3 regions of the Streptomyces sp. NPDC047061 genome follow, and region 1 is predicted to be linked to each of the others. Evidence: riboswitches for the same ligand, from Rfam matches in the RefSeq annotation. Region 1 holds a riboswitch; each other region holds the start of a gene.

Region 1 (7,237 bases):
TTGGCCCGGCGCACCGCCTCGTCGAGCGGGCCGCCGGTGAGCAGCACGTCGGTCCGGCCGACCAGGGCGAACGGCTCGCCGGCCGCGTCGATCACCTCGCGCGCGGCGCGGATCCGGTCGGCCGCCAGCTTCGGGTCGTACAACGGCTGTGCGCGGTCGCCCGTGAAGTCCTCGATGTTGCCGCCCGCGGCTCCGGCGCCGAGCGTCATCGAGATCGTTTCGGCCACGGTCTCGGGGGACTCCCCGAACCCGTCCTCCAGGTCCGCGCTCACCGGGATCCTCACCTCCGCGGCGATGTCCCGGATCCGCTCCACCATCGTCGCGCGGTCGACCCGGCCGCCGCCGTAGTCGTGGTCCGCGCGGCCCAGCGAGAAGGCGATGCCGGCGCTGGTGGTGGCCACGGCCGGGAAACCGGCCGCTTCCAGGATCCGGGCGCTTCCCGCGTCCCACGCGTTGGGGAGCAGGAAGCAGCCTTCCCGGTGCGACTCGACGAAGCGTGCGGCCAGTTCACGGCGTTGGGTGTCCACGTCGACGAGTGTGTCAGCCGGCACTGACAATCACGCGTCAGCTGCCCCCGGTGAGGTCCAGGGCGATGTCCGTGATCATGTCCTCCTGGCCGCCGACCAGCTTGCGGCGGCCCACCTCGACCAGGATGGCGCGGGTGTCGAGGCCATGGCGCCGGGCGGCGGCCTCCGCGTGCCGCAGGAAGCTGGAGTACACGCCCGCGTAGCCGAGGGTGAGCGTCTCGCGGTCCACCCGCACCTCGCGGTCCTGCAGCGGTCGTACGACGTCGTCCGCGGCGTCCATCAGCGGGAACAGCTCGCAGCCGTGCTCCCAGCCCATCAGGTCGGCGACCGCGACGAACGCCTCCAGCGGGCAGTTGCCGGCCCCGGCGCCCTGCCCGGCGAGGGAGGCGTCGACGCGGGTGACGCCGTTCTCGACGGCGACGACCGAGTTGGCCACGCCCAGGCCGAGGTTGTGGTGGGCGTGGATGCCGAGTCCGGTGGCCGGGTCGAGGACGTCCCGGTAGGCGCGGACCCGGTCGCGGACGCCGTCCATGGTCAGGCGACCGCCGGAGTCGGTGACGTACACGCAGTGCGCGCCGTAGGACTCCATCAGCTTGGCCTGGCGGGCGAGTTCGGCGGGTTCGGCGAGGTGGGACATCATCAGGAACCCGGCCACGTCCATGCCCAGTTCCCGCGCGGCGGCGATGTGCTGGGCGGAGATGTCGGCCTCGGTGCAGTGGGTGGCGATGCGGACCGAGCGGATGCCCAGGGAGTGGGCCTGCTTGAGGTCGTGGACCGTGCCGATGCCGGGGAGGAGGAGAGTGGTCGGGATCGCCTGGTGCACGGCGCCCACGACCGCCTCGATCCACTCCCAGTCGGTGTGCGCGCCGACGCCGTAGGTGACGCTGGAGCCGGACAGGCCGTCGCCGTGGGCGACCTCGATGGCGCGGACCCCTGCGGCGTCGAGGGCGGCGGCGATGGTGCGGGCCTGGTCGACGGTGTAGCGGTGGCGGACGGCGTGCATGCCGTCCCGCAGGGTGACGTCCTGGACGTACAGACGGGGACCGGTCATCGGGACGCCACCTCCTGGGTGCGGTGGGCAGCCATGCGCTCCGCGGTGCGCAGCGCGGCCGAGGTCATGATGTCGAGGTTGCCGGCGTAGGCGGGCAGGTAGTGGGCGGCGCCCTCCACTTCGAGGAAGACGGAGACCTTCACGGCGTCGCCGGGGGCCAGGGTGCGCAGCGGGTCGTCGGCGGCCACCCGCTCGAACTGCACCTTCTGCTTGAGGCGGTAGCCGGGGACGTACGTCTGCACGCGCGCGACCATCTCCTCGACCGAGGCCGTGACCGCCGCGTCGTCGCAGTCGCCGACCAGGCAGTGCACGGTGTCCCGCATGATCAGGGGCGGTTCGGCGGGGTTGAGCACGATGATCGCCTTGCCGCGGGCCGCGCCGCCGACCTTCTCGATGGCGGACGCCGTGGTCTCGGTGAACTCGTCGATGTTGGCGCGGGTGCCGGGCCCGGCGGAGCGGGAGGAGATCGAGGCGACGATCTCGCCGTAGTGGACGGGTGTCACGGCGTTCACCGCGGCCACGACCGGGATGGTGGCCTGGCCGCCGCAGGTGACCATGTTGACGTTCGGGGCGTCCAGGTGGGCGTCGCCGTTGACGGGCGGGACCACGTACGGGCCGAGCGCGGCGGGGGTGAGGTCGACGACCGTACGGCCGCGGGCCCGCAGCACCTCGTCGTGGCGGCGGTGGGCGCCGGCGGAGGTGGCGTCGAAGACGATCGAGACGTCCTCGAACTCGTCCAGGCCGACCAGCCCGTCCACGCCCTCGTGGGTGGTGGCCACCTTCAGGCGGCGGGCGCGGGCCAGGCCGTCGGAGTCCGGGTCGATACCGGCCATGGCGGCGATCTCCAGCGACTCGGAGAGCCGCAGGATCTTGATCATCAGGTCGGTGCCGATGTTCCCGGACCCGATGACGGCGACCTTCGTGGTCATGCTGCTCCCTCGGTGGCGAAGGTGACCCCGACCGTGCCGAGGCCCTCGATACGGGCGGTGAACTCGTCGCCCTCGGCGGCGACCGCCATCGGGCCGAGCGCTCCGGTCAGGACGATGTCGCCGGCCCGCAGCGGGTCGCCGAGCCCGGCCAGGGTGGCGGCGAGCCAGCGGGCGGCGGTGAGCGGGCTGCCCAGGCAGTCGGCGCCGGTGCCCTGCGAGACGGTCTCGCCGTTCTTGGCCAGGGTCATCCGGACCCCACGCAGGTCGACCCGGTCCAGCGGGACCGGTGTGCCGCCGAGGACGAACAGGCCGCTGGAGGCGTTGTCGGCGACGGTGTCGACGATGGTGATGTCCCAGTCGGCGATCCGGCTGTCCACGATCTCCAGCGCGGGCAGCGCGAAGGCGGTGGCCCGCAGCAGGTCGGCGACGGTCGGGTCGCGGTGCGGCAGGTCGGTGGCGAGGACCAGGGCGACCTCGGCCTCGACCTTGGGCTGGAGGAGCCGGCCGGCCGCGACCTGCTCGCCCTCGGCGACCGCCATGTCCGCGAAGAGGGCCCCGAAGTCGGGCTGTCCGACCCCGAGCTGCCGCTGCACGGCGGGCGAGGTCAGCCCGATCTTGCGGCCCACCAGCCGGCGGCCCGCGGCCACGCCCCGCTCGACGTGCAGCCGCTGCACCGCGTAGGCGGTCTCGATGTCGTCCTCGGGGAGGAGGGCGCGCACAGGGGCGCAGGGGATGCCGGTGCGGGTGGCTTCGTCGAGGACGTCGGCCACCTTGGTGACGAGGTCAGGGCTCATGCCGACAGGTATAGGCGGGCGCCGGGAAACGAGGCAAAATATGTTCCGTGGTACGGAACAGCAATCAGGGAAACATGCTCGACAAGGCCGTGGCGGTCCTGGACTGCTACCGACCGAACGGCGGTGCGTTCCGTCTGACGGAACTGACCGAGCGGTCCAAGCTGCCCAAGACCACCGTGTTCCGGCTCTGCGCCGAGCTGGTCCGGCTCGGCCTGCTGGAACGGGACGCGGACACCTACCGGCTGGGCGGCGCCCTCTTCGAGCTGGGGTCGCTGGTGCCGCGCCGGCAGGATCTGCGGGAGGCCGCGCTGCCGTTCCTCCAGGACCTGTTCGAGGCCACCCACGAGACCGTGCACCTCGGGGTGCGCGAGGGCCACGAGGTGGTCTACGTCGAGCGCATCCACGGCCACGACGTGCTGCGGCTGCCGTCCCGGATCGGCGGCCGGCTCCCGCTGACCTGCACCGGGGTCGGCAAGGCCCTGCTGGCGTTCTCGGGCGCCGAGCTGGTCGAGGAGGTGCTGGCGGCGCCGCTGCCGCGGTTGACGGCCCGCTCGGTGACGGAGCCCGCGCGGCTGCGTACGGCAGTGGAGCAGGCGCAGGTCGCGGGGCTGGCGTACGAGGAGGAAGAGGCGGCGGAGGGGGTCAGCTGTATCGCGGCGCCGGTTTTCGACGGGCCGACGGCGGTGGCGGCGCTGTCGGTGGCGGTGCCGTGCGGGCGGTTTCGGCCGGCGCAGCTTGCACCTGCGGTGCGGACGGCCGCGTTGGGGTTGTCGCGGGCGTTGCGGTCGGGTCGGTGAGTTGTTCGGGTCTGGGGACGCGCCTACGGGGGTGGGGGTGTTCAGGGACGGCGGGTGCGGGTTCGTGCGTGGCTGGTCGCGCAGTTCCCCGCGCCCCTTTGGGGCGCGGCAGGCGCCGGGGTCGTAAGGTGGGCCGCGCAGCTGGTTCGCCCTGTCCGCCAGGCGGGGTGTCGTAAGAGGGAACCCGGTGTGAGTCCGGGACTGCCCCGCAGCGGTGAGTGGGAACGACCGCCGTCATACGCACTGGATCCACCGGATCCGGGAAGCGACGGCCAGTAGGTGTCTCATGCGGTTCCGAGACGCGCCCGCGAGTCCGAAGACCTGCCGACTGCCCGTGTGCGAACCACTCGTGCGCGGACATCCCGGTGACCTCGTGGGCGGGTCGGCGTGCACATCGGAGGGGCGGTCGTATACGACCGTCGCCGTCCGGTCCGTCATCCCTTCGCGCTCTCGTCCCGTCACCGGGATCTCAGGGAATCGTCTCGCGAAGGAGATCTCCGTGACAGCCAAGTCCGCAGCCGCGGCAGCCCGGGCCACCGTGTACGGCTACCCCCGCCAGGGGCCGGCCCGGGAACTGAAGAAGGCGATCGAGAGCTACTGGCAGGGCCGGGTCACCGCCGGCGCCCTGCGCGCCACCACCGCCGAACTGCGCCGCTCCACCTGGCGGCAGCTCGCCGAGGCCGGCCTCCATGAGGTGCCGACCGGCGACTTCTCGTACTACGACCACGTCCTCGACACCACCGTGATGGTCGGCGCCGTCCCCGAGCGGCACCGCGCCGCCGTCGAAGCCGATGCCCTGAACGGCTACTTCGCCATGGCCCGCGGCACCCAGGACAGCGCGCCGCTGGAGATGACGAAGTGGTTCGACACCAACTACCACTACCTGGTGCCGGAGTTGGGTCCCGACACCGTCTTCACCGCGAACTCCGCCAAGCAGGTGGACGAATTGCGGGAGGCGCTGGCCCTCGGGCTCGCGGCCCGGCCGGTGCTGGTCGGCCCGGTCACCTATCTGCTGCTCGCCAAGCCGGCGCCCGGTGTGCCCGCCGGCTTCGACCCGCTCACCCTCCTCGACCGGCTGCTCCCGGTGTACGCCGAGGTCCTCGCCGACCTGCGGGCAGCCGGCGCCGAGTGGGTGCAGCTCGACGAGCCCGCCCTGGTCCAGGACCGCACCCCGGGCGAGCTGGCCGCCGTCGCCCGCGCCTACCGCGACCTGGGCGCCCGCACCGACCGGCCGAAGCTCCTGGTCGCCTCCTACTTCGACCGGCTCGGCGAGGCCCTGCCGGTGCTGGCCAAGGCCCCGGTCGAGGGGCTCGCCCTGGACTTCACCGGGGCCGCGGCCGCCAACCTGGACGCCCTGGCCGCCGTCGGGGGGCTGCCCGGCAAGCGGCTGGTCGCCGGTGTCGTCGACGGCCGCAACGTCTGGGTCAACGACCTGCCGGCGTCCCTCACCACCCTCGGCACCCTGCTGGGCCTCGCCGGCCGGGTCGACGTCGCCGCCTCCTGCTCCCTCCTCCACGTGCCGCTGGACACGGCCGCCGAGCGGGACATCGCACCGCAGGTCCTGCGCTGGCTGGCCTTCGCGAAGCAGAAGACCGCCGAGATCGTCACCCTCGCCAAGGGGCTCGCCCACTCGCCCTGCGCGACGAGGTCGGCGACCTGGAGAGGGCGGGCACTTCGGTCATCCAGGTCGACGAGCCCGCGCTGCGCGAGACCCTGCCGCTGCGGGCCGCCGACCGGGACGGGTACCTGGCGTGGGCGACCGAGGCGTTCCGCCTGACGACCGGCGGAGTCCGTCCGGAGACCCAGATCCACACGCACATGTGCTACGCCGAGTTCGGTGACATCGTCCGGGCCATCGACGACCTCGACGCGGACGTCATCAGCCTGGAGGCGGCCCGCTCGCACATGCAGGTCGCCCGCGAACTCGCCGCGCACGGTTATCCGCGCGAGGCGGGACCCGGGGTCTACGACATCCACTCGCCCCGGGTGCCGAGCCCGGCGGAGGCCGCCGACCTGGTGCGGACCGGCCTGCGGGCCATCCCCGCCGAACAGCTCTGGGTCAACCCCGACTGCGGGCTGAAGACCCGCGGCTGGCCTGAGGTCCGGGCCTCCCTGGAGAACCTCGTCGCGGCGGCACGTTCGGTGCGCGCGGAGCTCTAGCCGGGTCCTGGTGCGGGTGCCGGACGGCGTACTGTCGTGCGCGTCCGGCACCCGCCGTCACCACCGCCGTCACCCGTCACCGCCACGACCGGACACCGCCCGACATCACCAGACTCCGCCCGACACCGCCCGACACCGATGGACGACCATGGAGGAACCGCCCCGTGACCTGCCGAGTCATCCTGATAGCCCCGGCCTTCACCCCCTCGCTGCGGCGGGCCCGCTTCTACGACGGTGACTCGATCGAGAACCCCGGGAAGGTCACGCTGTCCCTGCCGGCCGCGGGCGAGGTCGTCCACTCCCCCGGCGTGCGCTGCCGGGAGACGGCGGCCGCGCTGGGCCTGGACGCCTCGGCGGAGCCCGAGCTGTCGGGCCTGGACGCGGGCCGTTGGCGGGGCCGGGCGCTGGACGAGATCGGCGCCGCCGAACCCGACGCGCTGCTCCAGTGGCTGACCGACCCGGGCGCCGCGCCCCACGGGGGCGAGTCGGTAAGGGAGTTGTGCGCGCGGGTCACCGGCTGGCTGGACCGGACGGGCCTGACCATCGGCAGGACGATCGCCGTGGTGGAGCCGGAGGTGGTGCGGGCCATGGTGCTGCACGTACTGGGGGCCCCCGATACCGCGTTCTGGCGCGTGGACACCCCGCCGCTGTCGGCGACGGAGATCACGGGCGGGCCCGGTCGCTGGAACCTGCGGCTCGGCCAGGTCGGCGGGTAGCCCCGGCGGGGCGCCGGAAATGTGGTGGAGCGGTGCGCCCCGTCCTGCCTAGGGTCGCGCCATGACCACCCGCACCTTCCGCGTGACCGTCCGCGGCGTCTTCGACGGCCTCAGCGCCGGGCAACGCGCCGAACTGCTCTCCCGGGCCGCCGAACACGACGTGCTGCGCGCGGCCTTCACCCCCGAGGGCCACCTCAGTTACGACATCGCCGCCCGTCCCGCCTTCACCTTCCGCTTCCAGGACAGCGGGGAGGACGAGGAGG
Region 2 (7,237 bases), on a different contig from region 1:
CGCCGAGGGTGGCGGTGCCCGTGCCGGGGGCGGCCGCACCGCCCGCGGCCAGCCCGGCGCCCGCGAGGGCCGCGCCGCGCAGGAACCCGCGGCGGCCCACTCCGCCGCTGCCGGCCGTCTCGTTCGTGCTCATACCGTCCTCCGCGGATCGCACAGGGTCGCCACCGACGCCAGCCGCTCCACCAGGTCGCCGAGGACCGCGTCGACGTCCTCGCGCTGCCGGTGGCCGAGCTTCCCCGGCGGGGTCCAGGTGCCGCCGTGCCCGAAGCCGTCGAGGATCTCGCCGGCCTGCTTCAACTCGCTCTCCAGACCGGCCAGACCCGTGTACCGGGTGGCCAGCAGCGGGTGCAGCCGGGACATGACCTCCACCGTGCCGTCCAGGTTGGCGCGGGCGGTGGCGAGGTTGCTGCCGCTGCCGTAGTCGGTACGGCCGGTCAGCTCGAACTGCACCGTGTTCTCCAGGATCTCGTGCGCCCGCAGCCCCAGCTGGGCGGGGTCCATCCGGGTCTGCGCCCAGTCGTCGCGCAGCGCGGTGACCGCCTTGACCAGGTCCGCCGCCGGGCCCCGCAGGCCGGTCGCGGACTCGCCGTGCCACAGGCCGTACTCGATCCGGTGGAAGCCGGTGAAGTCCTTGTCGTGCACCCCGCCGCCCAGCCCCGCGTCGGTGCCGTTGATCGCGCCGTCGGCGTCCCCGAAGGCGTCGTACGCCGCGCCCAGCCGCTCGTACTCCAGGTGCGCCGGCAGCCAGGCGGTGCGGGCGGCGGCGAGATCACCACGGTCGATCGCGTCCCGCAGGGCGGTCGTCAGCCGTACGACGTCGGACAGGCCGCCGCCGACCCACTTCTGGTAGGCGAGCGCGGGCGGGATCAGGTCGTGCTCGGTGACCGGGGCCGCGGCAGGCCCGCTGCTGCCCCTGCCGATGCGGACCGTGGGCCCGGTGACGGCGTCGGCGTCGTCGGGCACGCACTTGAAGGCGTAGGCGCCCTTGCCGAGCCGGACGGTCAGCTCCCGGGTGGTGCCGGGCCCGATGTCCTCCACCTCGCCGTACACGGCCTCGCTCGTCGGGTCCTCCAGGAGGGCCTCGGCGGCCCCGTCGGTCGGGTTGTGCAGGTCGAAGACCTGGACGCCGGACACCGGGGTGCTCCATCCCCGGCCGCAGCGGCTGGCGGACACCTCCACGGTGGTGTGCGGCAGCGCGGCCGGGTCGGCGTGTGCGGGGCGTGAGTCGTGCGTGAGGGCCAGAAATCCGGCCACCAGGCATACGACGGCGACACCGACGACCGCCCAGGGACGCAACGACCTCCAGCCGAGGCCGGACAACACCATCCCGAGCTCCCGGGGGTTCGTACCGTTCGTGATCGCCTCATGTTAGGCAGCCCTTTGTTCTCGAACGGCCGTCCAGGGAAACCCATGACCAAGAGTTCCCTGCCGGTTCACCGGACCTCCGGGGAAGCCGCTCAGTCGGTACCGGGCTGGACCATCCGGAAGAAGGCGCGGGCACCGGCGCGCCGCACGGACTGCCGCAGCCGCGCGGGAAGCGGACGGGCGGGAGCCGGGGCGGGGGCGCCGGTCGCCAGGCGTGGGAAGAGCGCCTCGGCGTTGCCGCGGTCGACGGCCGCGAGGGTGCCGGGGTCGACCCCGCCGTCCAGCCCGTTGGCGAAGTACTGGCCCGCCGCGGCCGGCGCGAACGGCCAGTCGCTGCCGAACAGGACGTGCCCGGGCCGGGCGAAGGCGAGCAGCGTGGGCAGGGCGGCCGGGCTGGAGGACAGCGCCGTGTCGAAGTAGAAGCCGCGGAGGTCGTCCAGGATGTCCAGGGGGCTGCGCCCGGTGTCGGCCGCGAGGGCGACGGCCATGCGGTGGGAGGCGTACGGCACGAAACCGCCCGCGTGGCTGAGGACGAACCGGATGTGCGGGTACCGGCGCACGACACCGTTGCGGACCAGGAGGTAGGCGGCACGGGTGGTGTCGAGGAGGAAGTCGGCGGCGAACGGCGGGATCCCGTCCACCGCGGGTCCGGGCAGCTCGGCCGGGTGGACGAACGCGACGGCCCCGTGCTCGTCCAGGACCCGCCACAGGGCGTCCTGGCCGGCGGCCCCGAGGTAGTCGCCGCCGGTGTTGGCGAGCAGGGTGACGCCGTCGGCGCCGAGCTCGGCGAGCGTGCGCTCGGCCTCCTCGGCGGCAGCGGCGGCGTCCGGCAGGGGCAGGGTGGCGAACCAGCCGAAGCGGCCCGGGTGCGCGGCGGCGAGCGCGGCGGAGAAGTCGTTCAGCCGCCGGGCCAGGGCGGCGGCCTCGCCGGGGTCGGCGAGGAAGCCGGTGCCCGGGGTGGAGACCGACAGGATCGCCGTCTCGGTGCCGAGCAGATCCATCAGCTCCAGCGCCGCCTCGGGACTCCACGCGGGCAGCGCCCGGCCGCCCGCCTCGATGATCCCGCGCCCGGCCAGGGCGTCCCGGTAGAAGGGCGGGACCAGGTGCTGGTGGACGTCGATCCGGCGCGAGGCACTGGTCATGGGGCTGCTCTTCCCGTCGTGACGGCACGGGGCCGCCTACTGACGGCCTACTTACCGTAGCGCTGATTACAATTGGAGTAAACGCTACAGCAATGAGCTCACGAGGGCGTGGTGGCTGTGGGCCCCTGGGAGGGTGAGGGGTGGATTCCTCGCTCGCGCAAGCGCCCCGAAGGGGCGCGGGGCTGCATGGCATGTGCGGCTCACTCAAGCGCCCCAAAGGGGCGCGGGGAACTGCGCGACCAGCCCCCACGGCGCCGCAGGCGAACGACGGCGCATCGCGGCGATACCGGCGGAGCCCCTAGCTCAACGGCCTGCCCGCGTCGTCCGTCGCCGCGAGGATGCGGCGGCCGATCTCGTGCAACTGCCGGACCTGGGACCGGGTCAGCGGGTCGAGGACCGTCCGCCGTACGGTCGCCACGTGCCCGGGCGCCGAGTCGACGACCTTCTCCCAGCCGGCGTCCGTCAGCGTCGCCACGGTGAAGCGGACGTTGTCCGGGTCCGGCTCCCGGCGCAGCCAGCCCCGGTCCTCGAGCCGCTTGGCGACGTGGGAGAGCCGGGACAGCGAGCCGTTCGCGAACATCGCCAGCTCGCTCATCCGCAGGGTGCGGCCGGGTGCCTCGGAGAGTCCCGACAGCACCTGGTACTCGAAGTGACTGATCCCCGCGTCCCGCTGCAACTGCGCGTCCAGCTCCGCCGGCAGCCGGACCAGCACCCCGGCAGGGACGAGCCAGCACTGCGTCTCGTCATCCGTCAGCCAGCGAGGCTCGGGAGTCTCCATGGGAAGAGGCTGGCTTGACGGCTCAACTGTCCATACCCATGGGTAGGTTATCGCTCAAGGGTCTGACCAGCCCGGCTTGCCTTGCGAAGGACCTTCACGTCCCGGCCGGTCACTGCCTGTTCAGCCACGTCGTGGACGGACGGGCAGTTATTGAGGGGCGAACGGCCGCGGTCCGGGCGGATCGCGGGGTCCGGCACCGCCGAAGGTGTTACCGATGGTTACGTCGTACCTGGCGGCGGCGGGTGCGAGGGTCGGCGTGCCGTGGGCGGATCGGGCAGGAGAAGATCGTCCGTGACCCACGTGTCCACCCGATCCCGGAAGGAACCGACGAGATCATGCGCCTCATCGTGGCCCGCGGCCCGGCGGAGGTGTCCGGATGACCGGCGCCGAGCAACACGTCCTGCTGCACGTCGACGGACGGGCCGCGCACATCACGCTCAACCGGCCGCAGGCCATCAACGCGCTGACGCACGCGATGGTGCGCCGCATCGACGAGGCGCTCACCGCCTGGGAGCACGACCCGGCCGTCGAGACCGTCGTCATCACCGGCGCGGGGGAGCGCGGCCTCTGCGCGGGCGGCGACATCCGCGCTGTCCACGACGACGCCCGCGACGGCGACGGGTCGGCCGCGGCCGCGTTCTGGCGGGACGAGTACCACCTCAACGCCCGCATCGCCCGGTACCCGAAGCCGTACGTCGCCCTGATGGACGGCATCGTGATGGGCGGCGGGGTCGGTGTCTCGGCCCACGGCAGCGTCCGGATCGCCACCGAGCGGTCCCGGATCGCCATGCCCGAGACCGGGATCGGCTTCGTGCCCGACGTCGGCGGCACCTACCTGCTCGGCCGCGCGCCCGGCGAACTCGGCACCCATCTCGCCCTGACCGGCGCCCAGATCGGCGCCGCCGACGCGATGCTGTGCGGACTCGCCGACCACTACATGCCCTCCGGCTCGCTCCGGGCGTTCGTCGCCGACCTCGCCACCCTGCCCGTGCCCGAGGCGCTCGCCCGGCAGGTCCGGCAGGCGCCGGACGGGGAGTTGGCCGGGCACCGGGCGTGGATCGACGCCTGCTACCCGGCCGACACGGTCGAGGAGATCGTCCAGCGGCTGTTCGCGCACGGCGACCCGGCGGCGAAGGAGGCCGCGGACACCCTGCTCACCCGGTCGCCCACCTCGCTGAAGGTCACGCTGCAGGCGCTGCGCCGGGCCCGGCAACTCGGCTCCCTGGAACGGGTCCTGGACCAGGAGTACCGCGTCTCCTGCGCGACCCTCGCGAGCCCCGACCTGGTGGAGGGCATCCGCGCCCAGGTCGTCGACAAGGACCGCGCCCCGCACTGGTCCCCGGCGACCCTCGCCGAGGTCACCGACGCCGACGTCGACCGCTTCTTCGCCCCGCTCGGCGACCGCGAACTGGGCCTCGCCCCACCCGCCTGAACCGTCCCACCAGCCGCCCACCAGGCGCGAGATGAAGATCACGCCTGGTGACGCGGTCTTGGCCGTGCCCCTGACACGCGGTACGGTCTGTCCGATATCGACGACGGCGAGACGGAAGCCGGTGGAAATCCGGCACGGTCGCGCCACTGTATGCAAGAGCTCCAGGGCTGTTTGTGAGTCAGACCCGTGGCCGTCGTCCTGTGCACCACCGAGATGGGACGCGAACTCCCAGAGGAGGTCCTGCCATGGCGCAGACCGTCGCTCCGCCGACAGCCAACACCCCCGCCGTTCCCGCCAAGCTGCCGCTGTCCGCGATAGCTCCCTGGGCGGTCTTCTTCGGCATCCTGATGCTGGTCCTGCTCTACTTCGTCGGCGCCGAACAGGGCGCCACCTCCGTGTTCAGCGGCACGGACGTCCACGAGTGGGTGCACGACGCCCGCCACCTGCTCGGCTTCCCCTGCCACTGACGCGAGGGACGCCGTACCACCCATGAACTCCGCAACGGTCCGTAACCTCCTGGTGCGGGGCATGCTCGCCGGCCTGGCCGCCGGTCTGCTCGCCCTCGTCGTCGCCTACCTGCTCGGTGAGCCGAACGTCGACAAGGCGATCGGCTTCGAGGACGCCCACTCGCACGAGCACGAGATGGCGGTCGTCTCCCGCTCCCTGCAGTCCACCGCCGGCCTGGCCACCGGTGTCCTGGTCTACGGGGTCGCCTTCGGCGGCATCGCCGCCCTGGCCTACTCCTTCGCCCTCGGCCGTGTCGGCCGCTTCTCGCCGCGGGCGACGGCACTGCTGCTGTCCGGCTGCGCACTTGCGGTCGTCTACGTGGTGCCGTTCCTGAAGTACCCGGCCAACCCGCCGTCGGTGGGCGACCCGGACACCATCGGCAAGCGGACCACGCTGTACTTCCTGATGATGGTGCTCAGCGTGCTCCTCGCGGTCGCCGCCACCATCCTCGGCAAGCGGCTCCGGCCGCGGCTGGGCAGCTGGTGGGCGACCGTCCTCGCGGTGGTCGCGTTCGGTGTCCTCGTCGGGCTGGCGTACCAGTTCCTGCCGGTCGTCAACGAGGTGCCGAACGACTTCCCGGCCACCCTGCTGTGGCGGTTCCGGCTCTCGGCGCTCGCCATCCAGGTGGTGCTGTGGGGCGGATTCGGCCTGCTGTTCGGCGAGTTGGCCGACCGTGTCCTCAACCCGAGGCCGGCGAAGGCGCCGGCCGCCGCCCGCACGGTGCCCGCTCCGCACTGACCCGCGGTGCGGCACACCGAACGACACGAGAGGGCCCCCGGAACCGTCCGGGGGCCCTCCCGCGTTTTCCGGATCGGAAACCGTCGACCGGTGTCCGTGGACCCGTGCGTGTGCTGCCGTGCGCGATCAATGCCCGCGGACCGCCGTATCCTGCGGGCCGTGACGGTGACTTATGTACTGGACGGCAGCGGGATCAGGACCCTGGAGGACTTCTGGCGGGTGATCGGCGAGGCGGTCAACGGGCCCGGCGGCTACTTCGGCCGCAACCTCGACGCGTTCGTCGACTGTCTCCGGGGCGGCTTCGGCACGCCCGAGGACGGCGACTTCGTCTTCGAGTGGCGCGACCACGAGACGTCCCGTGCGCACCTGGGCCATGCGGAGACCGCCCGCCAGCTGGAGCTCCGGCTCGCCCGCTGCCACCCGACCAACCGTGCCGACGTCGCGGCGAAGCTGGCCGAGGCCCGCGCCGGACGCGGGGCCACCGTCTTCGACTGGCTGGTCGAGATCTTCGAGGAGCGGGCCCCGGACACGGTACGTCTGCTGTGAACCCGCCGTGAACCCGCCGTGTCTTCGGCGCGCGGCCGGTGCCGCACTCGCGCCCGCGGCCGCTGACAAGGAAAGATGGGCGGCGAGCGATCGATCAACGACTGCGGAGGAAGTGGACTCATGCCGCATGAGCGAGCGGGCCGGCCGGCGGCTCCGGAGGACCTCGTCGACGTGGCCCGGCTGGTCACGGCCTACTACGCACTGCACCCCGACCCGTCCGACCCGGGCCAGCGGGTGGCGTTCGGCACCTCGGGCCACCGCGGATCGTCGCTGACGACCGCCTTCAACGAGGACCACATCGCCGCCACCAGCCAGGCCATCTGCGAGTACCGCGGCGGCCAGGGCACCGACGGCCCCCTCTTCCTCGGAGCCGACACCCACGCCCTGTCCGAGCCCGCCAAGGTCACCGCCCTGGAGGTCTTCGCGGCCAACGGCGTGACCGTCCTGATCGACAGCGCCGACGGCTACACCCCCACCCCCGCCGTCTCGCACGCCATCCTCACCCACAACCGGGGCCGTACGACCGGCCTCGCGGACGGCGTCGTGGTGACCCCCTCGCACAACCCGCCCGCCGACGGCGGCTTCAAGTACAACCCGCCCAGCGGCGGCCCCGCCGCCTCCGACGCCACCTCCTGGATCCAGGACCGCGCCAACCAGATCATCGCGGACGGGATGAAGGACGTACAGCGGATCCCGTACGAGCACGCGCTCGCCGCGCCTGCCACCGGC
Region 3 (7,237 bases), on a different contig from region 1:
ATCAGGTCGATCAGGTACCCCACCGTCAACTGCTCGCGCTCCACGACGGCGCGCACCAGGTTCGACACGGACACCTGGTTCTCCTCGACCCGGTTGGCCGCCGAGACGCCCCTCAGGTACAGGTGCAGCCACTTCGCGCGCCACCGGCCGTCGTCCCCGCGCTGGAACACCAGCGGCAGCGCCACCCGGCCGGCCCCGCGCAGCTCCGACTTCATCCGCACGGTGCGCGGCTCGAACGGCCGGCCCTTCTGCTCGCCGTCGCGCAGCATGAAGCCGAAGAACGACTCCTCGACCTCCTCGAATCCTTCGCCGGCGTAGATGTTGACCTGCGGAACGACGAATGTGCTGCGTACTCGGTCCAGGGACAGGCTGATGAACTCCGAGGCGCCGTCGGGTGCTTCGGTGATGTCGCCCGAATGCACGCCCCCGACGGCCTTGAGGTTCGTGTAGGAGAGCCAGGAGTCGGTGCTGTAGTCGGCGTGGAGAAGCAGCGCCGACAGGTCGTAGTCGGTCCGGCTCCTGGTCTCCTTCCAGTACACGAAGAAGCGCAGTTGTTCACCGTCGACCTCGGAGAGGGACCCTCGGGGCAGTACGCCGAGCCCGGCCTCGGTCGCCCGGCCGCTGAGCGGAAGCGCCACGTCGAGGATGTCGGGGTCGAGCAGCAGCCGGCCCGGCACCGGGAGCCGACGGCGTATCTCGGTGTCGAGGGCGGCGATCAGGCGATCGCGGTCGGCGGCCGGTACCGGCGGCCGCTGGTCGGAGGTCACCCAGGCGCGGCCCCGGCGGTTGACGAAGATCCGGGGTTCGCCGCTCTCGGCTGCCCGGTTGTGGAAGTGCTCGCGCACCGAGAGCGCGACCCGGCCGGAGACGTCGGGAGCGACCTGCACCGCGGCGGCCACCACCGCGTCCCGTTCCTCCTGGTCGGCGGCGATGCGCAGCAGGAGGTCCAGGGCGCGGAACAGCTTGCCGGGAGCGGACTTCAGCAGCTCCACCGCACCGATGACGTCGAACGCGTCGAGCAGCCTCTCGATCCGGCTGTCGAAGGACCGTGCCTCCTTGTCGCCCCGCGCGACCGCGAACACGTCGGCGGCGTGCGGCCAGCGCGGGTACTCGTGCGGATGGAGTCGCTCGCCGAGCCGCTTGAAGGGTTCCCGGTGCGCGTGCACGTCGGCGAGCTTCGCGGGGTTCGCCGCGACCACGGCGTCGAGACCCGCCAGCAGCCCCCGGCGCAGCGGCCGCGACAGCGCCCGGAACCGGGTCGGCTCCTGCAGCGTCACGTCGCCGCCCGACAGCGCGCAGGCCAGCCGCAGCACGTCGGTGACGGTGTCGAGGAGGAGGTCCGCCCCGACACCGAGCCGGGCCTCGTTGACGACCGCCCGGTTCTCCCGGACCGGGATCGCCTCCGGCTGGGGGCCGAGCGCGCACCGCTCCGCGAGGGCCTTGAGGTCGCGCAGGTCGTCCTCGCCCAGCGGGGTCGCGCAGCCGGCCAGGGACAGGTACAGGTCGGTGAGTTCGTCGTCCAGGTCCCGGCCGAGATGCAGGACGGTGACCCGGTCACCCGCCGAGGCGATCAGTTCGTCCTGCGCCGCCAGCATGTCCTCGTAGGTGTGCTGGTACCGGCCGTACGAGGGGAGACCGAGCAGGTCCAGGACCCCGCTCCGCAGCTGCGCCAGCACCTTCCCGCGCGACTTCTCGTCGCCGAGCGCCTTCGCCACGCACTGCATCCAGAACTCTTCGGTGTCCGGCACGTTCGCCGGGAAGTCGATGAAGTACGCGTTGTGCCGGACGTGGTCGCCCACCATCTCGCTCACGGTGCGCAGCGTCCGTCTGGCGGTGTGCAGGACCGCGGCCTCGGACCGTCCCGACAGCCGCTCCAGCAGTTCCGCCGAGAGTTTGAAGCCCACGGACGTCAGTGCCGCGTCGAACTGCCGTGCGGCGACGGCTCCTTCCCCGTCGGAACCCGCGGGGGAGGGAAGGCGGTGGGTGTGCCGGATGACCAGCGATTCGAGACTGTGCGCCATCCGGGGATGGTCGCAGAGGTGTGCGATCCGGTGCACGAGAATTACGGGGGAAGCTCGTACGAACCACCCTAGAACGCGATCGCCCGTATCAACTCGCCCGCTTCTCCCAGCACTTCGACTTCCTCCCGGCTTTGGTCGGCCCGGGCAGCCGCTCCAGCACCAGTTCGGTACGGGACCCGGACGGCCGCACCCGGGGCGCCGGGTACCCGTGCTCCCGTACGTACGTCATCACGGCGCCCTCGGCGGCGGCGTCCCCCCAGCCGTCCCGGTCCCGGCGCAGCACCCATGCCTCGTCGATCTCGTACACGTCGGCCGAACGCCCCGAGCCGAGCAGTCTCCCCGTCATGGCCTGACCATAACGAAACGGTCCCCGCACAGCCCCCTCTCAGCTTCCGCCGGGCGGCCGGTAAGGTAGCCGGGTCGTCATCACCCGTACGGGGGGAAGCCGGTGCAATTCCGGCGCTGACCCGCAACCGTGAGCCACACCCTCTGTGGCAAGCCGGACCGCCGCGCCCGGGACGTTGATCGGCTCATGTGCGCCGGCGCCCGCCGTCGCACGGCACCGTCGAGGTTTACGGAGCCGAGCCGCCGGGGTGTCCCGTGCTGCCCGGCTCCCCGCAGGGAGAGGCACCCGCCGACCATGACCGTCCTCCGCCGCACCGCCGGGGTGCTGGCCGCCACCGCCGTCATCGGTACCGCCACGCCCGCGACGACCGCACTGGCCGCCGACATGGCCGCCGGCACCGCGTCCCCCTCGCCCTCCGCGTCGGCGGTCCTCCCGTCGGGGCTGTACGGCGGTTCGGACCCGAAGTACGACGGCGTCTGGCGCCAGTCCCTCGCCCTGCTGGCCCAGCGCGCGGTGGGGGTCACCCCGGCCGCGAAGGCGGTGGACTGGCTGGCCGGACAGCAGTGCGCGAACGGCTCGTTCGCCGCGTTCCGCGCCCAGCCGACGGCGGCCTGTGACGCCAAGGTGACCGTGGACACGAACAGCACGGCGGCCGCCGTACAGGCGCTGAAGGCGGCCGGCGGCCACGACGCCGCCGCGGACAGGGCCGTGAACTGGCTGAAGTCGCAGCAGAACACGGACGGCGGCTGGGGCTACGCCCCCGGCTCGGCCAGCGACACCAACTCCACCGGCGTGGTCGTCGGCGCGCTCGCGGCGGCCGGCGCGAGCGCGGACAGGTCGCCGTACGCCCTCCTCGCCAAGTGGTCCCTCCCCTGCGACGAGGACGGTGGCGGCGCCCTCGCCTACCAGCCGGACAAGCAGGGGAAGCTCGCCGCCAACGCGGACGCGACCGCGGCCGGGGTGCTCGGCGCCCTCGGCAAGGGGTTCGTGACGACGGCCGGGAAGGCGTCGGCGGAGGGCAGCCATGCCTGCGCGGACTCCGCCAAGGCCCTCACCCGGGAGGCGGTGGCCCGCAACGGTGCCGCGTACCTGGCGGACGCCACCTCCGCCAAGGGCCACCTCGTCTCCGCGCTGCCCGGCGCCGAGCCCCAGCCGGACTACGGCAACACCGCCGACGCGGTCGTCGCCATGGCCGCGCAGGGCTGGACGAAGCCGGCGAAGAAGCCGTACGCGTGGCTGGAGGCGCACGCCGTGCCGTGGGCGGAGCAGAGCGGGCCCGCGGCCTACGCCGAGCTGATCCTCGCCGCGCACGCGATGGGCGCGGACCCGCGCGACTTCGGCGGGACGAACCTCGTGACGGCGCTGAACGCGACGGGTCCGGCGCCGCAGGCGGCCACGGCCGCCGCGAAGCACACCGAGGAGAAGAAGTCGGGCAACAGCGTGTGGTGGATCGTCGGCACCGGTCTCGTCGGAGGTATCGGCATCGGCTTCCTGCTCAGCGGCCGCCGGAAGCAGCAGCAGCTGTGACCGCGGTCCGCCGGGCCGCGCTGCTGCTCCTGGCCGCGCTGACGCTGTGCGCGGCGGCCGCCGGGCCGGCGGCGGCCACCGGTTACCGCTACTGGTCCTTCTGGGAGCGGGACGGCGCGCGCTGGACGTACGCCACGCAGGGCCCCTCCACCGCGCGGCCCGCCGACGGTTCGGTCGAGGGTTTCCGCTTCGCGGTGAGCGAGGACTCGGCGGACGCGTCGCGGCCGCGCGGCACGGCGGACTTCGGGACGATCTGTGCCGGCACGCCCGCCGTGGCGGGCCGGAAGCGGGTGGGGCTGGTCGTCGACTTCGGCACGGCGGCGGACGCGTCCCCGGGAGAGCGGCCGCCTGCGCGGCGGACGGCCTGTGCGGTGGTGTCCGAGGACGCGACGACGGCGGAGGCGCTGGCGACGGTGGCGAAGCCGCTGCGGTACGACACGAACGCGTTGCTGTGCGCGATCGGGGGATATCCGGAGCGGGGGTGCGGGGAGAAGGTGGCCGCGGGGGGTACGTCGGACAGCGGGCCGTCGGTGGGGCTGCTGGCGGGTGCGGGAGTCGTCGCGCTTCTCGCCGCGGGGGCCTTCTGGCAGGCGCGGCGGCGCAGGAATGGGTGACATCGCGGGTCGGTGGGGGCCGGCCGCGCAGTTCCCCGCGCCCCGCACGGGGCGCAAGCGCGGGCGAGTGTCCCTGCACCCCGGCGCCTGGTGGCTCTGGTCGCTCTCTCTCGGGGTCGCCGCGTCCCGTACCAGCAACCCCCTCCTCCTCGCCCTTCTCGTTGCGGTCACCGCCTACGTCGTGGCCGTCTGCCGGAGCCGGGTCGCCCCCTGGTCCCGCTCCTACGCCGCCTTCGCCAGGCTCGCCCTCGCCGTCCTCCTCGTCCGCCTCGCCTTCACCGTCGTCCTCGGCTCCCCCGTCCCCGGCGCGCACACCCTCGTCACCCTCCCCGAAGTGCCGCTCCCGCACTGGGCCCAGGGCATCCGGCTCGGCGGCCGGGTCACCGCGGAGGCGCTCGTCTTCGCCCTGTACGACGGCCTCAGGATCGCCACCCTCCTGGTCTGCGTCGGCGCCGCGAACGCGCTCGCCAACCCGGCCCGGCTGCTCAAGTCCCTGCCCGGTGCCCTGTACGAGCTGGGCGTGGCCGTGGTCGTCGCGCTCACCTTCGCACCGCACCTGGTGGCCGACGTGCAGCGGCTGCGGGCCGCCCGGCGGCTGCGCGGCCGCCCCGACTCCGGCATCCGCGGCCTGCTCCAGGTCGGACTCCCGGTCCTGGAGGGCGCGTTGGAGCGTTCGGTCGCCCTCGCCGCCGCGATGGACGCGCGCGGGTACGGCCGCAGCGCCGACGTCCCGGACCGGGTCCGCCGTACGACGGCCGTGCTCACCCTCGGCGGCCTGCTCGGCATCTGCGCGGGAACGTACGGGCTGCTCACCGCTGAAGGCAGCGGCTACGGAATGACCTTGCTGCCGGCCGGGGTGGCCGCCGCGCTGGCGGGGCTGCGGCTCGGCGGCCGGCGTTCGCCGCGCACCCGGTACCGGCCGGACCCGTGGGACGCGCGGGCCTGGCTGGTGTCCGGGGCCGGCGCCGCGGTCGCCGCCCTGCTCACCCTGGCGTCCGTCCGTGATCCGGACGCCCTGCATCCCGGGGTCGTACCGCTGGTCGCCCCCACGCTTCCGCTCTGGCCCGCGGCCGCCGTGCTGCTCGGCCTGCTGCCCGCTCTCATCGTTCCCGGGGATCCCAAGGACCCCAGGGAGGAGCCGTCGTGATCCGTTTCGAGGACGTCTCCGTCACCTACGACGGCGCGGACCGACCCGCTGTGCAGGATGTCGACTTCGAGGTGCCGGAGGGTGAACTCGTCCTCCTGGCCGGCCCGTCCGGCACCGGGAAGTCGACGGTTCTGAACTCCGTGAGCGGGCTCGTGCCGCACTTCACCGGCGGCACCCTGGGCGGGCGGGTGACGGTCGCCGGCCGGGACACCCGCACCCACCGGCCGCGCGAACTCGCGGACGTCGTCGGCACGGTGGGCCAGGATCCGCTCGCCCACTTCGTGACCGACACCGTGGAGGACGAACTCGCCTACGGGATGGAGTCGTTGGGGATCGCCCCGGCGGTGATGCGGCGGCGGGTGGAGGAGACCCTCGATCTGCTGGGGCTCGCCGAGCTGCGGGACCGGACGATCGCCACGCTCTCGGGCGGGCAGCGGCAGCGGGTCGCGATCGGGTCGGTGCTCACCCCGCATCCCGCGGTCCTGGTGCTGGACGAGCCGACCTCCGCGCTCGACCCGGCCGCCGCCGAGGAGGTGCTGGCCGTGCTCCAGCGGCTGGTGCACGACCTGGGGACGACGGTGCTGCTGGCCGAGCACCGGCTGGAGCGGGTCGTGCAGTACGCCGACCGGGTCGTGCTGCTGCCGGGGGACGGGGCCGCGCCGGTGTGCGGGACGCCCGCCGAGGTGATGGCCGTGTCGCCGGTGTGTCCGCCGGTGGTGGAGCTGGGGCGGCTGGCCGGGTGGTCGCCGCTGCCGATGACCGTACGGGACGCCCGGCGGCGGGCGGCGGCGGCCGGGTTGCGGGAGCGGCTCGCCGGGCGGGTCCCGGAGCAGCGGCCCGTTTCCGGTCGCGGGGGTGGTCGTGTGAGCGGTTCCGCGGTCGGCGCGGCGGCTCCGCTCGCCGAGGTCCGTTCCCTCGCCGTCCGCCGGGGCCGGGTCGACGCGCTGTGCGGCGTCGACCTCACCGTCGCCCCCGGGGAGACCGTGGCCCTCATGGGGCGCAACGGCGCCGGGAAGTCCACGCTGCTGGGCGCACTGGTCGGGCTCGTCGAGCCGGGCTCCGGCGCGGTGCGGGTCCGCGGCGCGGTCCCGCACCGCACGCGCCCGCGTGACCTCGTGCGCCTGGTCGGACTGGTCCCGCAGGAACCGCGTGACCTGCTGTACGCCGACACGGTCGGGGCCGAGTGCGCGGCCGCCGACCGGGACGCGGGGGCGGATTCCGGGACCTGCCGCGGGCTCGTGTCCGACCTGCTGCCCGGGGTCGCGGACGACACGCACCCCCGTGATCTCTCCGAGGGGCAGCGGCTCGCCCTCGCGCTCGCCGTCGTCCTCACCGCCCGCCCGCCGCTGCTCCTGCTCGACGAGCCGACCCGGGGCCTGGACTACGCGGCGAAGGCCCGGCTGGTGGGCGTGTTGCGCGGGCTCGCCGCCGACGGGCACGCGATCGTGCTGGCCACGCACGACGTGGAGCTGGCCGCGGAGCTCGCGCACCGGGTGGTGCTGCTCGCGGAGGGCGAGGTCATCGCGGACGGGCCGACCGGCGACATCGTCGTCTCCTCGCCGTCCTTCGCCCCGCAGGTGAC

Evidence for each region. A riboswitch is a leader RNA that binds a small molecule or an ion and turns the genes downstream of it on or off. The one in region 1 is predicted to bind cobalamin.
Region 2: another riboswitch for cobalamin. It lies ahead of ABZ887_RS13835 (CbtB-domain containing protein); the one in region 1 lies ahead of ABZ887_RS35520 (hypothetical protein).
Region 3: another riboswitch for cobalamin. It lies ahead of ABZ887_RS30535 (prenyltransferase/squalene oxidase repeat-containing protein); the one in region 1 lies ahead of ABZ887_RS35520 (hypothetical protein).

The regions. Positions count from the first base shown of each region.
Region 1 is NZ_JBEYVI010000032.1:78,867-86,103, forward strand. Features, by position in the region: gene ABZ887_RS35495 (isocitrate lyase/phosphoenolpyruvate mutase family protein) at 1-527, opposite strand, end outside; gene dmpG (4-hydroxy-2-oxovalerate aldolase) at 565-1,578, opposite strand; gene ABZ887_RS35505 (acetaldehyde dehydrogenase (acetylating)) at 1,575-2,507, opposite strand; gene mhpD (2-keto-4-pentenoate hydratase) at 2,504-3,301, opposite strand; gene ABZ887_RS35515 (IclR family transcriptional regulator) at 3,376-4,098, shown strand; cobalamin riboswitch at 4,224-4,442, shown strand; partial or broken gene ABZ887_RS35520 (hypothetical protein) at 4,598-6,258, shown strand; gene ABZ887_RS35525 (histidine phosphatase family protein) at 6,423-6,974, shown strand; gene ABZ887_RS35530 (DUF6204 family protein) at 7,036-7,237, shown strand, end outside.
Region 2 is NZ_JBEYVI010000007.1:84,388-91,624, forward strand. Features, by position in the region: gene efeB (iron uptake transporter deferrochelatase/peroxidase subunit) at 1-133, opposite strand, end outside; gene ABZ887_RS13810 (EfeM/EfeO family lipoprotein) at 130-1,326, opposite strand; gene ABZ887_RS13815 (amidohydrolase family protein) at 1,458-2,507, opposite strand; gene ABZ887_RS13820 (MarR family transcriptional regulator) at 2,806-3,285, opposite strand; partial or broken gene ABZ887_RS13825 (acyl-CoA dehydrogenase family protein) at 3,558-3,665, shown strand; gene ABZ887_RS13830 (enoyl-CoA hydratase/isomerase family protein) at 3,662-4,717, shown strand; cobalamin riboswitch at 4,785-4,926, shown strand; gene ABZ887_RS13835 (CbtB-domain containing protein) at 4,963-5,184, shown strand; gene ABZ887_RS13840 (CbtA family protein) at 5,207-5,962, shown strand; gene ABZ887_RS13845 (barstar family protein) at 6,122-6,508, shown strand; gene pgm (phosphoglucomutase (alpha-D-glucose-1,6-bisphosphate-dependent)) at 6,629-7,237, shown strand, end outside.
Region 3 is NZ_JBEYVI010000025.1:50,719-57,955, forward strand. Features, by position in the region: gene ABZ887_RS30525 (TerD family protein) at 1-2,021, opposite strand, end outside; partial or broken gene ABZ887_RS30530 (aminoglycoside phosphotransferase family protein) at 2,155-2,367, opposite strand; cobalamin riboswitch at 2,422-2,553, shown strand; gene ABZ887_RS30535 (prenyltransferase/squalene oxidase repeat-containing protein) at 2,662-3,894, shown strand; gene ABZ887_RS30540 (SCO2322 family protein) at 3,891-4,508, shown strand; gene ABZ887_RS30545 (CbiQ family ECF transporter T component) at 4,501-5,655, shown strand; gene ABZ887_RS30550 (ATP-binding cassette domain-containing protein) at 5,652-7,237, shown strand, end outside.